Regions from separate parts of the Pseudomonas stagnisoli genome, predicted to be linked through region 2. Evidence: riboswitches for the same ligand, from Rfam matches in the RefSeq annotation. Region 2 holds a riboswitch; each other region holds the start of a gene.
What was found. Region 2 has a riboswitch for cobalamin ahead of ACOAPY_RS18200 (energy-coupling factor ABC transporter permease). Riboswitches for the same ligand answer to the same signal wherever they lie in the genome.

Region 1: it holds a riboswitch for cobalamin, as region 2 does, so the genes downstream of both, ACOAPY_RS03750 (TonB-dependent receptor domain-containing protein) here and ACOAPY_RS18200 (energy-coupling factor ABC transporter permease) in region 2, are expected to answer to the same signal.
Region 3: it holds a riboswitch for cobalamin, as region 2 does, so the genes downstream of both, cobG (precorrin-3B synthase) here and ACOAPY_RS18200 (energy-coupling factor ABC transporter permease) in region 2, are expected to answer to the same signal.

Annotation. Positions count from the first base shown of each region.
Region 1 is NZ_CP184361.1:776,800-780,898, reverse strand. Features, by position in the region: gene dxs (1-deoxy-D-xylulose-5-phosphate synthase) at 1-1,867, shown strand, start outside; cobalamin riboswitch at 1,918-2,122, shown strand; gene ACOAPY_RS03750 (TonB-dependent receptor domain-containing protein) at 2,204-4,090, shown strand.
Region 2 is NZ_CP184361.1:3,766,230-3,770,328, reverse strand. Features, by position in the region: gene ACOAPY_RS18210 (MFS transporter) at 42-1,196, opposite strand; gene ACOAPY_RS18205 (hypothetical protein) at 1,314-1,457, opposite strand; cobalamin riboswitch at 1,558-1,756, shown strand; gene ACOAPY_RS18200 (energy-coupling factor ABC transporter permease) at 1,797-2,477, shown strand; gene ACOAPY_RS18195 (hypothetical protein) at 2,539-3,252, opposite strand; gene amn (AMP nucleosidase) at 3,396-4,099, shown strand, end outside.
Region 3 is NZ_CP184361.1:3,012,455-3,016,553, reverse strand. Features, by position in the region: gene ACOAPY_RS14560 ((2Fe-2S) ferredoxin domain-containing protein) at 1-172, opposite strand, end outside; gene ACOAPY_RS14555 (cobalt-precorrin-6A reductase) at 182-904, opposite strand; gene cbiE (precorrin-6y C5,15-methyltransferase (decarboxylating) subunit CbiE) at 901-2,103, opposite strand; cobalamin riboswitch at 2,286-2,483, shown strand; gene cobG (precorrin-3B synthase) at 2,581-3,876, shown strand; gene ACOAPY_RS14540 (precorrin-8X methylmutase) at 3,873-4,099, shown strand, end outside.

The DNA of each region.
Region 1 (4,099 bases), 1.3 Mb from region 2:
CGCCACGCCGCTGCTTGACCGCGCCGACACCCCGGAAGGCCTGCGTCGCCTGGCGGAAGGCGAGCTGGAAAGCCTTGCCGACGAGCTGCGCCAGTACCTGCTGTATAGCGTCGGGCAGACTGGGGGGCACTTCGGTGCAGGCCTCGGCGTGGTCGAGCTGACCATCGCCCTGCACTACATCTTCGATACGCCGGATGACCGCCTGGTGTGGGACGTGGGCCACCAGGCCTACCCGCACAAGATCCTCACCGGCCGTCGCGAGCGCATGGGCAGTCTGCGCCAGAAGGACGGCCTGGCCGCCTTCCCGCGCCGCAGCGAGAGCGAGTACGACACCTTTGGCGTCGGCCACTCCAGCACCAGCATCAGCGCCGCGCTGGGCATGGCCATCGCCGCGCGCCTGCAGGGCAGCAAGCGCAAGGCGGTGGCGGTGATCGGCGACGGCGCGCTGACCGCCGGCATGGCCTTCGAGGCGCTCAACCACGCCTCCGACGTCAAGGCCAACATGCTGGTCGTGCTCAACGACAACGACATGTCGATCTCCAAGAACGTCGGCGGCCTGTCCAACTACCTGGCCAAGATCATTTCCAGTCGCACCTATTCGAGCATGCGCGAGGGCAGCAAGAAGATCCTCTCGCGTCTGCCCGGCGCCTGGGAGATCGCGCGCAAGGTCGAAGAGCACGCCAAGGGCATGCTGGTACCGGGCACGCTGTTCGAGGAGCTGGGCTGGAACTACGTCGGCCCCATCGACGGCCATGACCTGCCCACCCTGCTCGCCACGCTGCGCAATATGCGCGATCTGGAGGGCCCGCAGTTCCTCCACGTGGTGACCAAGAAGGGCAAGGGCTTCGCGCCGGCCGAGGCCGACCCGATCGGCTACCACGCCATTACCAAGCTGGAACCGATCAACGCCCCGGTGGCGCCCAAGCAGCCCTCCGGGCCCAAGTATTCCGGTGTGTTCGGCCAGTGGCTGTGCGATATGGCGGCCGCAGACCCGCGCCTGGTCGGCATCACCCCGGCGATGAAGGAAGGCTCGGACCTGGTGGCCTTCAGCGAGCGCTTCCCCGAGCGCTACTTCGACGTGGCCATCGCCGAGCAGCATGCGGTGACCCTGGCCGCCGGCATGGCCTGCGACGGCGCCAAGCCGGTGGTGGCGATCTACTCCACCTTCCTGCAGCGCGCCTACGACCAGTTGATCCACGACGTGGCGGTGCAGAACCTCGACGTGCTGTTCGCCATCGACCGTGCCGGCCTGGTTGGCGAAGACGGTCCGACCCACGCCGGCAGCTTCGACATTTCCTACCTGCGCTGCATCCCCGGCATGCTCATCGCCACCCCCAGCGACGAGAACGAGCTGCGCCAGCTACTGACCACCGGCTACCACTTCCAGGGCCCGGCAGCCGTGCGCTATCCGCGAGGCAGCGGTCCCAACGCGCCCATCGATCCGGCCTTGACAGGTGTGGAGATCGGCAAGGCCGTGGTGCGCCGCCAGGGCCGGGGCGTGGCCCTGCTGGTCTTCGGTGTGCAGCTGGCCGAGGCCCTGCGCGTGGGCGAGAGCCTGGATGCCACGGTGGTCGATATGCGCTTCGTAAAACCCCTGGACGAAGCCCTGCTGCGCGAACTGGCGGCCAGTCACGATCTGCTGGTGACCATCGAGGAAAACGCCGTGATGGGCGGCGCCGGCAGCGCGGTCAGCGAGTTCCTCGCCGCCGAGAACCAGGTCAAGCCACTGCTGCACCTGGGCCTGCCCGATTACTACGTAGAGCACGCCAAGCCGGCGCAGATGCTCGCCGAGTGCGGCCTGGACCAGGCCGGCATCGAAGCGGCCGTCCGTCGCCGCCTGCAGCAACTTGAGCAAAGTTCAAGCTGAGCCACGCTAAACTTGCTTGAGCTTCAACACGCCGTGCACTAAGGTGCGCGGCGTTTTGTTATCCATCAGGTGCGCCGGTCAATGCCGGCGATAATCGGGAAGCCGGTGCGCTCCATGAGCAATCCCGGCGCTGCCCCCGCAACGGTAATCGATCGCAGCCCTGCTGCAGGTCCGCGCAACAGCCACCGGGTCAACCGGGAAGGCGCGCGGAGTGGAATCGAGAGCCCGGAGACCGGCCTGGAGGATTCGACTGGTGTTGCGGAGGGCCGCACCGTCAGGTGCCGCCACGCGCCTGCTTTCTGCCCTCCTCGAAGTCTTTGTCTTTGAGGAACCCCGATGAAACTGTCCCACACCCTGCCCCTCTCGGCCCTGAGCCTGGCCCTGCTGCCTGCCGGTGCCGTGCTGGCCGCCAGCCAGGACGCCGCGCTCAAGCTGCCAGAGACGCTGATCAGCGCCAACCGCGACGTGCAGCAACGCGAAGCCAGCAGCGCGACGAGCACCGTGTTCACCCGCGCCGACATCGAGCGCCTGCAGCCGGCATCGGTCAGCGACCTGCTGCGCCGCGTGCCCGGCGTGCAGGTGACCGACAATGGCGCCGGCAGCCTGACCAGCCTGTACATCCGCGGCACCAAGTCGGCACAGAGCCTGGTGCTGGTGGATGGCATGCGCATCGCGTCGGCCAGCTCCGGCGACAGCAGCCTGCAGTACCTCAATGTCGACCAGATCGAACGTGTCGAAGTGCTGCGCGGCCCGCGTTCGGCGGTGTACGGCGCCGACGCCATTGGTGGCGTGGTGCAGATCTTTACCCGCCGCAGCGCCGGTGAAGGCCTGCAACCCTTCGTGCGCATGGGCTACGGCAGCAATGCCAGCTGGCGCCGCAGTGCCGGCATCTCCGGCGGCGACGCGCAGACTCGTTTCAGCCTGGCCGGCAGCCTCGACGAAACCGACGGCATCGACCGCACCGGCCCTTCCTACGACTCCGACCAGGATCACGACGGTTATCGCAACAAGGCCTTCAGCCTGAGCCTCAGCCACAGCTTCAGCGACAGCCTGGAAGCCGGCGTCAACGTCCTCGACCAGCGCGGCCGCACCGAGTTCGACAATCCCTTCGGCCGTTACGACATGACCACCTTCGAGTCGGTCGGCCAGGAGCCCTACAGCGACTTCACCCTCAGCAGCGTTTCCAGTTACCTGGACGCGCAGATCAATGACCTGTGGAGCAGCCGCCTGGAAGTCGGTCACAGCGAGAACCGCGAGGAAAGCCTGGACAAGCTCAGTGACGAGCGCGGCGTGTTCAATACCTACCGCGACTCGCTCAACTGGCTCAACACCCTGACCCTGAGCGACCGCCACAGCCTGTTGCTGGGCGCCGACTGGTACGAGGATCAGCTCAACAGCAACACCGCGTTCGCCGAGCAGCAACGCTGGAACCAGGCTGCCTTCATCCAGCACCGCTATGACGGCGAGGGCTTTTCCACCGAAGTGGGCATGCGCCACGACAAGAACGAACAGTTCGGCAGCGAAAACACCTGGAGCGGCGCCCTGACCCTGCCACTGAACGCCACCAACGATCTGGTGCTGTCGTACAGCGAGGGCTTCCGCGCACCGACTTTCAACGACCTCTACTACCCCGACTACAGCAACCCAGACCTCAAGCCCGAGCATTCGAAGAGCTATGAGCTGCAGTGGCGCAGCCAACTGGCCGAACGCACTCGCCTGGAGGCCTCGCTGTACCGCACCGATATCGAAGACGCGATCGCCAACGATCAGGACTTCATCCCGCAGAACATTGCCAAAGCCCGTATCCACGGTTTCGAGGCCAACCTGCAGCAGGAACTGTTCGGCTGGCAGGGGCAGCTCGGCATCGCGTTCGTCGACCCGCGCGACCGTGACAGCGGCCACACCCTCAACCGCCGAGCCCGTCGCACCCTGAGCCTGGACCTGGACCGCAGCTTCGGCGAATTCGCCGTCGGCGCCACCTGGCAACTGGCCAGCAGCAGCTACGACGATCCGAACAACCAGTACGAGCTGGGCGGCTACGGCCTGCTCGGTCTGCGTGGCAGCTGGCAGGCCAGTGACGAGCTGAAGCTGGAGGCGAAGATCGACAACCTGCTGGACAAGGACTACCAGCGCGCCCTGTACGAGCACGAGGGCGAACGCTACGGCTACCGCCAGGAAGGCCGCACGGCACTGCTCGGGTTCGTCTGGACGCCCAGGCTGTAAACGCACAAG
Region 2 (4,099 bases):
CTGCTGTTATGCCGCAATCGCTGCCGGCGCGCCATTCATCCTTAGGAGAACACCCGCCGCGTCAGCGGCAGGGCGCCGAGGGCCGCCACCACGAACAGACTGGCCGCCAGGCACAGGGCCAGGGGCAGGCCTTGTGGACCGATACCCATCAGCGCGCCGCTGAGCAGCGGGCCGAGCAGGCTGCCGACGCCCCACAGCATGCCGACGCAGGCGTTGGCGGTGACCAGGTCGGGGCCGCGGAAATGCTGGCCGATCAGCACCAGGGCCAGGGTGTAGATGCCGCCGGCGGCGGCGCCGAGGACTGTCAGGGCCGGCCACAGCAGTTCGCGCTGCTCGATCAGCCAGGGCAGCGCCAGACCGATGCCCAGGGTCACCAGGCCGCAGGCCAGGTGCAGGGCGCGTCGCTCGACGCGGTCGGAGAGACAGCCCAATGGCACTTGGCAAAGCATGTCGCCGCCGAGGATTACGCTGGCCATCAGCGCCGCCACACCGACCGCCCAGCCGTGCCCGCTGGCATACACGGGGAATAGCGACAACACCACCGCATCGAAGAAGGCGAAGAACAGTACGCCCAGGCACAGCGCCGGGGCGACGCGGACGAAGCCGACCAGGGAGAAGCGCCGCGGCGCCTCTTCGGCAGTTTCCGACCAGCCCGCCGGCAGGCTGTGCCAGACCAGTGCCAAGGCCACCAGATTGGCCGCCACCACCAGCAGCACCGGCCAGGCACTGGCGGTACCGAACAGGCTGATCATCGCCGGTCCGCCCAGCTGGCAGCCGGTGAAGCAGGCGGCGTAAAGCGCGACGGTCTGGCCGCGCTTGCGCTCGTCGCACAGCTCGTTGACCCAGGATTCGCCGAGGATCACCAGCACGCCCATGCCGACGCCGAGCAGCAGGCGCGCGCTGGCCAGCAGCGGCAGGCTCGGCTCGGGCAGTAGCAGGGCGGCGCTGGCCAGCAGGCACAGCGCGAAGCAGGCGAGGTACAGCTGGCGGCCGCTGAAATGGCGGCACAGGCGGCCGACCAGCAGGGCGCCGAGGATCATCCCGGCCGCCGGCATGGCCGACAGCGCGCCGATGGCCAGGCTGCCGGCGCCGGCCTCATGCAGGCGCAGGGCCACCAGCGGCAGGGTGGCGCCCATGCTCAGGCCGACCACGGACACGGCGAAGATCAGCACGCCGAGCAGATAGCGAGGGTTCATGTTGCTCTCCAGCCCGTTTGTGGCCCGGGCGCGGCCAATAAAGCGAAGGTTGTCCACGCCGGGAGGCGGGACAGCTGACAAGGGCGCGGGGGAGTCGCGGCGCGGGGCCTGCGTGACTCAGCGGTGGGCGGCGGGAGGCGAGAAGGTGAAGGCGAACAGCACGCTGCGGCGACGACGTTGCAGCGCATCACGCGGCCAGATGCGCGCCAGCAGCCGTGGGTCGGGCTGGGCGGAACAGGGCAGGTGGGCAGACGACGACATTGCAGGCGTTTTCGCTGGAATCGGCGGGGCGCGAAGTCTAGGGCGCGGCCTGGCCGGGGTCAATGCGTGGCGGACGGGCTGTCTTTTGCCGGCGCATGACGTTAAGGTGGCCGCCGATGGTTCCGCCCCTCATGGGCGGATGAAAAGGGAACAGGGTGCGGCGCATGTCGCCAATGCCCTGGCTGCCCCCGCAACTGTAAGCGGCGAGCGAAGCCCACATGCCACTGACCCTCGGGTCGGGAAGGCGGGCGGAGCGCCGAGCCGCGAGCCAGGAGACCTGCCATCGCACCTCCAACCACCTCCAGATCACCGCGCGGTGGGCGCGGGAAAGGAATTCATATGCATATCGAACCGGGTGTCGTCGAAGGCGCCAAGATCTTCCTCAGCTATGCCACGGCCGTTGCCGGCCTGGGCCTGACCGTCAAGCTGGCCCGTGACAGTATTCGCGACAACGGCGGGGCCCTGGCCCTGGCGCTGCGCAGCCTGATCACCACCGTTCTGGTGTTCGGCTTCTTCGAGGTACTGCCGCATCACCCGGTGGGTGTCTCGGAAGTCCACCTGATCCTCGGCTCGACCCTGCTGCTGCTGTTCGGCGCGGGGGCGGCGGCCATCGGCCTGGCCGCCGGGTTGCTGATCCAGGGCCTGTTCTTCGCTCAGTTCGACCTGCCGCAGTACGGTATGAACGTCACCACCCTGCTGCTGCCGCTGTGGGGCATCCACCTGCTGGCCAAGCGCATCATCCCGGCGCGTACCGCTTATGTGGACACTCGCTACACGCAGGCGCTGGCGCTGTCCACCGCCTACCAGGGTGGCATCGTCGCCTGGGTGGCCTTCTGGGCGTTCTACGGCCACGGCTTCTCCAGCGAGAACCTGGCTTCGGTCGGCAGCTTCGGCCTGGCCTACATGAGCGTGGTGCTGCTCGAGCCGCTGATCGACCTGGGTGTGCTGGCCGCCGCCAAGGCCCTGTCGCGCTACAGCCAGGGTCCGCTGTTCAACGTGCGCCTGCACCAGCCAGCCTGACCCTGCCGCGCCGGACCGCCTGGCGGTCTGGCGTCTCCCTCGCCGGCGCTGGGTGCGTGACTCAGCGCCGCTGCCAGACCATCCTGCCGGTGTTGCTCTCGGTGACCAGGTAGGGCGTGTCGAAGCGATAGCGCGCCGCTGGCTGGAAATCCTTCGTCCCTTTCAATTGCACCAGGAGCAGGCCCTGCTCACTGCGCCAGCGTCCGCTGTACTGCAGCTCGCCCGGACGGTCGTAGCTCCATTCGCTGCCGCCGGCCACGCTGCGGCGCCATTGCTCGATGCTGCCGTCAGCGCGAATGCGCAGGGTGGTGACCGTGGTCAGCGAGGCATACTCCAGGCCCTCACTGTTGCTCATCTGCTCGAACACCCAGGTGCCGACCAGCGCCGGGTCCTGCCGCGGATTTGCTTGCGGCGGGACCGTGGCGACCCGCTGGAAAAGCGTCTCGCGCAGCAGTGTCTGGCCGCTCTGTGGGTCGCGCGCGGCCAGGCTGGCGGCGAGCATGTCGTTGGCGTAGTTAGCATTCATGTTGGCCAGCACCTGGCCGGAATCCGCGGCGCTGATCTGCGCCTGCAGGGCCTGGCCATCAAAGTGGCCGCTGAGGCGAAAGCGCTGCTGGTCCTCGATGTACTCGCCTTCCACCTGCTGTCCCTGGCTGCGCAGCACCAACTGCACCGGGCGCTCGTCGAGGGTGCCCTGGTAGTGCCCGTCGAGGTCGGCGGCCAGCAGGGTCGGGCCGGTACAGGCAAGCAGGCAGAGAATCGACAGGGCGCGCATGTTTAGCTCCGGGGTATCCGAGCTCCAAGCCTAGAAGCTGGCGCCCGGCTGCGCTTGCCAGTTGTGCTCGGGGCTGGCGGGCCGACTGCCGCACGGCGCAAGATAGAGCCGTTGCCAAGCCAGGAAGCTGTCCCGTGACTGTCATGTCGTCTACCGATTTCATCGTCGCCGCCACCGCCGAGGAGGCCGTCGATCGCCTCGCCGCCCTGCATCGCCAGGCCTCTGAGGCACTCAGTCTGGCGCTCAAACGCTACCTCAAGGAGCGCACCCTGCCCGGTGAAACCGAGCGTGCGCTGTTCCGCTACCCCGAGTTGCGTCTGACCTACCATTGCCAGGGCGAGGTGCCGAGCAGCGTGCGTGCCTATGCCAAGGTGCAGGTACCCGGCACCTACCGCGCCACCGTGACCCAGCCGCTGGCCTTTCGCGGTTACCTGCTGGATCAGCTGCGGCCGCTGATGGAAGACTTCTCGGTGACGGTCGAGGTCGGCTTCAGCCAGCAGAACATTCCCTATCCCTACGTGGTTGACCAGGGCGACGAGCTGTCCGGTTCCGGGGTGACCGCCGCCGAGCTGGCGCGGGTGTTTCCCAGTACCGACCTGTCCGCTGCCACCGACTCCGTGGCCGACGGCCTATACGGCTGGGGCGACAGCAGCGACCTGCCGCTGGCCCTGTTCGATGCGGCGCGCACCGACTTCTCGCTCAAGCGTATCCAGCACTACACCGGTAGCGACTGGCGCCATGTGCAGCCGTGGATTCTGCTGACCAACTATCACCGCTACGTCGATCAGTTCATCCGTCATGGCCTCGAGCAGCTGCGCGACAACCCGCGCTTCGTGCGCATGGTGCT
Region 3 (4,099 bases), 750 kb from region 2:
ACTCGCGCACGTGCGTCCAGAGTGCGTCATAACCGGTGCTGGTTTCGAACAGATCGCTCAGCACGGCGGCGCCGAACTGTTCGCCGAACTGGCGGCGGATCAGCTCGGCGAAGCTGCCATGGTCGAGGTCGGGGCCGGCGAACAGGACACGGGCGTAGATTGAGGTCTTCATTGGGTGTTCTCAAAGCAGCGGCTGTAGCGCCTGCCACAGGGTGTCGGGATCGGCGAAGCTGCGCTCCACCTCGGGCAGTGGCGGGCGTTGCAGGATCAAAACCGGCAGGCCGCGCTCGCGGGCGACCTGCAGCTTGGCCTCGGTGGCGTTGCCGCCGCTGTTCTTGCTGATCAGCACATCGAAGCCCTCGTTGGCGAATAGCGCCCGTTCATCTTCGAGCGCGAACGGGCCGCGCGCGGCGATGCAGCGGGCGCGTGGGTGTTCGGGCTGGGCGTCGAGCAGGCGCAGGGTCCAGTGCTGGTGTACCGGGATTTCATCGAGGTGCGCCAGCGGTTCGCGGCCGAGGGTGAAGAGGGGCTTGCGGAAGGGCGCCAGCGCCGAGACCAGTGCGGCCCAGTCGGCTACCTCGCGCCAGTCGTCGCCAGGCTGCGGCTGCCAGCCGGGCCGGCGCAGCGCCCAGCAGGGTACCCCGGCCAGGCGCGCGGCCGCAGCGGCATTGGCGCTGATCCGCGCGGCATAGGGGTGAGTGACGTCCAGCAGCAGGTCGAAGCCTTCAGTGCGAATGAAATCGGCCAACCCTTCGGCACCGCCAAATCCACCGACGCGCACCCGGCAGCTCAGATCATCCGGCACCTTGCCCAGCCCGGCCAGGCTGTAAAGATGCTCGGGGCCCAGGCGTCGCACCAGGCGCAGGGCATCGCCGACGCCGCCGAGCAGCAACACGCGGGTCACGGTTTGTGCACCTGCAGCAGGGTGATCGGCAGTGCGCTGCGCCAGGTATCGAAGTCGCCCAACGGCTGGGCCTGGGCGATGGCGATGCGGGTCAGCTCGCCGCCGTGCTGTGCGCGAAAAGCCACCAGCACGGCCTCGCTCTGCAGGGTCACGGCATTGGCGATCAGCCTGCCGCCCGGCTTGAGCGCCTGCCAGCACTGCTCCAGCATGCCGGGCACGGTGACGCCGCCGCCGATAAAGATGGCGTCGGGCGCTTCCAGCCCGCCCAGGGCCTGCGGTGCCTCGCCGGCCACCAGTTGCAGCTGCGGTGCGCCGAGAGCGTCGCGGTTATGAGCGATCAACTGCTGGCGACCGGCATCAGCTTCGATGGCAATGGCGCGGCAGTGTGGGTGGCTGCGCAGCCATTCGATGCCGATCGAGCCGCAACCAGCACCGACATCCCACAGCAGCTCACCGGGGCGGGGTGCCAGGCGGGCCAGGGTGACGGCGCGCACGTCGCGCTTGGTCAGCTGGCCGTCGTGGCGATAGGCATCGTCGGGCAGGCCGACCGTCAGTGGCAGCGGCTGCACGCCGGTATCGGCCCGGCACTCGACGGCCAGCAGATTGAGTGCGGCCACTTCCTCCAGGTTCCAGCTATCTGCCAGGCCATCGATTCGCCGCTCCAGCGGGCCGCCCAGGTGCTCCAGTACGCTCAGGCGGCTGGCGCCGAAGCCGCGCTCGCGCAGCAGAGCGGCGAGGGCGCTCGGGCTGCTGCCGTCGTTGCACAGGATCAGCAGGCGCTGGCCGTCGTGCAGATGGCGGGCGACGGCCGGCAGCGGGCGCGCGACCACCGACAGCAGGGTGATGTCTTGCAGCGGCCAGCCCAGGCGCGCGGCGGCCAGCGAATAGGCGGAGGGCGTCGGCAGCACAAGCATCTCGCCTTCATCCAGCTGGCGCGCCAGGCTGGCGCCGACGCCGTAGAGCATGGGGTCGCCGCTCGCCAGCACGCAGGTCGGCATGCCGCGCCGCTGCAACACCGGCTCCAGGCTGAAGGGGCTTGGCCAGGTCAGGCGCGCGGCGCGGATGCAAGGTGGCAGCAGGTCGAGCTGGCGCGGCGCACCGACAATGCACTCGGCCTCCAGCAACGCGCGCCGCGCCGCCTTGCCCAGACCGGCGTAGCCGTCTTCGCCAATGCCCACCACTGTCAGCCAGGCCGTCATGCAGCTCTCCTTGCGGTGACGCGCGGGCTTGGCCCTGCGCCGGAAAAAGCGGGCATAATAGCGCCTTCGTCGGTGCCCATGAGACGGTTCACGATCTGGCGAGCTAGAGAAAAACCAGGCGAAAGGGGCTGAGGAAGCGGAGTTTACGAACGGTAAATGAGCATTCCGAAGCCGCTTTCAACGCAGTTTTTCCGACGCGCAGCAGATCGTGGCTCCTTACGGGCCTAAGAGGGAACATGGGTGAGCTCCGGCTCCAACCATGGCTGCCCCCGCAACTGTAAGCAGCGAGTCGCTCCGCACACACGCCACTGAGCAATCGGGAAGGCCGCGCCGCGATGATGACCTGCCAGCCAGGAGACCTGCCGACGACGCAGTCGCGAGTGCCAACATCGGGCGGGGTGTACCGATGCCAAGGAATCGCCCTGCCCGGGTGATGCCTCCGGTTCGGTCGCCGCGTCGTTTGTTGTCGGTGACCGCATGCAGCCAGTTGCTCCTGCCGCGTCTTTGTTGCGTCCCTCGGCCTGCCCGGGGTTATGGCGTGTCGTGCCCGCGCGCGATGGCGGCATTTGCCGCGTCAAGCTGCCCGGTGGGCTGCTGACCAGCGCGCAGGCCCGCGCCGTGGCCGAGGCCGCGCGGCTCTGCGGCAGTGGCGTGCTGGAGCTGACCAACCGCAGCAACCTGCAGTTGCGCGGCGTGCGCGACGAGAATCATGAACCGCTGGTGCAGCACCTGCTGGCCGCCGGCCTCGGCCCGCGCCACCCGGATGCTGATGATGTGCGCAACCTGCTACTCAGTCCGGCGGCCGGGCGCGATCGCAGCGCGCACCTCGATACCCGCCCGCTGGCCGGCCGCCTGCTGGCGCTGCTGGAAAATACGCCCGAGTTTCACGCCTTGTCGGCCAAGTTCGCCCTCCAGCTGGACGGCGGCGAGGCCCTCGCCATGCTCGACCATCCCCACGACCTGTGGCTCAGCGCGTTGCCTGGCGGCACGCACCTGGCCTTCGGCCTGGCGGGCTGCCCGCGCGATGCGGCGCTGGGCGTGATTCCCCTGGCACAGGCGGAGCGACTGGTGGAGGCCGTGCTACGGCTGTTCCTGCAGTTGGCCGGCGCGCATACCCGGATGCGCCAGCTGTTGGCTGAGCTGCCGGTGGAGCAGTTCCTGGCGCGCCTGCCATTGTCTGTTCAGCAGCCATGGGCCACTCCGCGGCGTCCGCGCTATGACAGCCCGCCACTGGGGGCGCATGTGCAGGCGCAGTCAGGCTGGGTGATGCTGCTGGCCGGCGTGCCGCTCGGGAGGCTACACGCCGACCAATTGAGTGCCCTGGCTGAACTGGCTGACTCCGAGGGCTGTGGTGAGCTGCGTCTCACGCCATGGCAGGGGTTGCTGCTGCCGGACATACCTGGGAGCCGTCGAGCCTTCGTCGGCCAAGCCCTGCATGACCTTGGCTTGCTGCTGGAAACGCGCGCGCCGCTGGCCCGCCTGCTCGCCTGCAGCGGCTTGCCCGGCTGCGCCAGGGCCCAGGCGGACACCAAGGCCGATGCCCGCAAGCTGGCTGAGCGCCTCCCGGCGCACATCGCCCAGGTGCACCTGAGCGGCTGCCCGCGCAGCTGCGCCGCCGCTCATATCGCGCCTTATACGCTGCTGGCCCAGCCCGGCGGCCGTTACGACCTCTATCGCCGCGAGCAGGGCCTGGCCGGGTTCGGCCGCCTGTTGGCGCAATCCCTCGATATCGACCAAGCCGGCGAGCGCCTCGCCGCAGGAAGCCCCGAATGATCGATTACATCCGCGATGGTCAGGAGATCTACCGCCAGTCCTTCGCCACCATCCGCGCCGAGGCCGACCTCTCGGCGATCCCCGTCGACCTGGAAAAGCTCGCCGTGCGTTTGATCCACGCCTGCGGGATGGTCGATGTGGTGCAGGACCTGCGTTTCTCGCCCGGTGCCGGTGCCGCCGGCCGCGCCGCCCTGGCCAAGGGCGCGCCGATCCTCTGCGATGC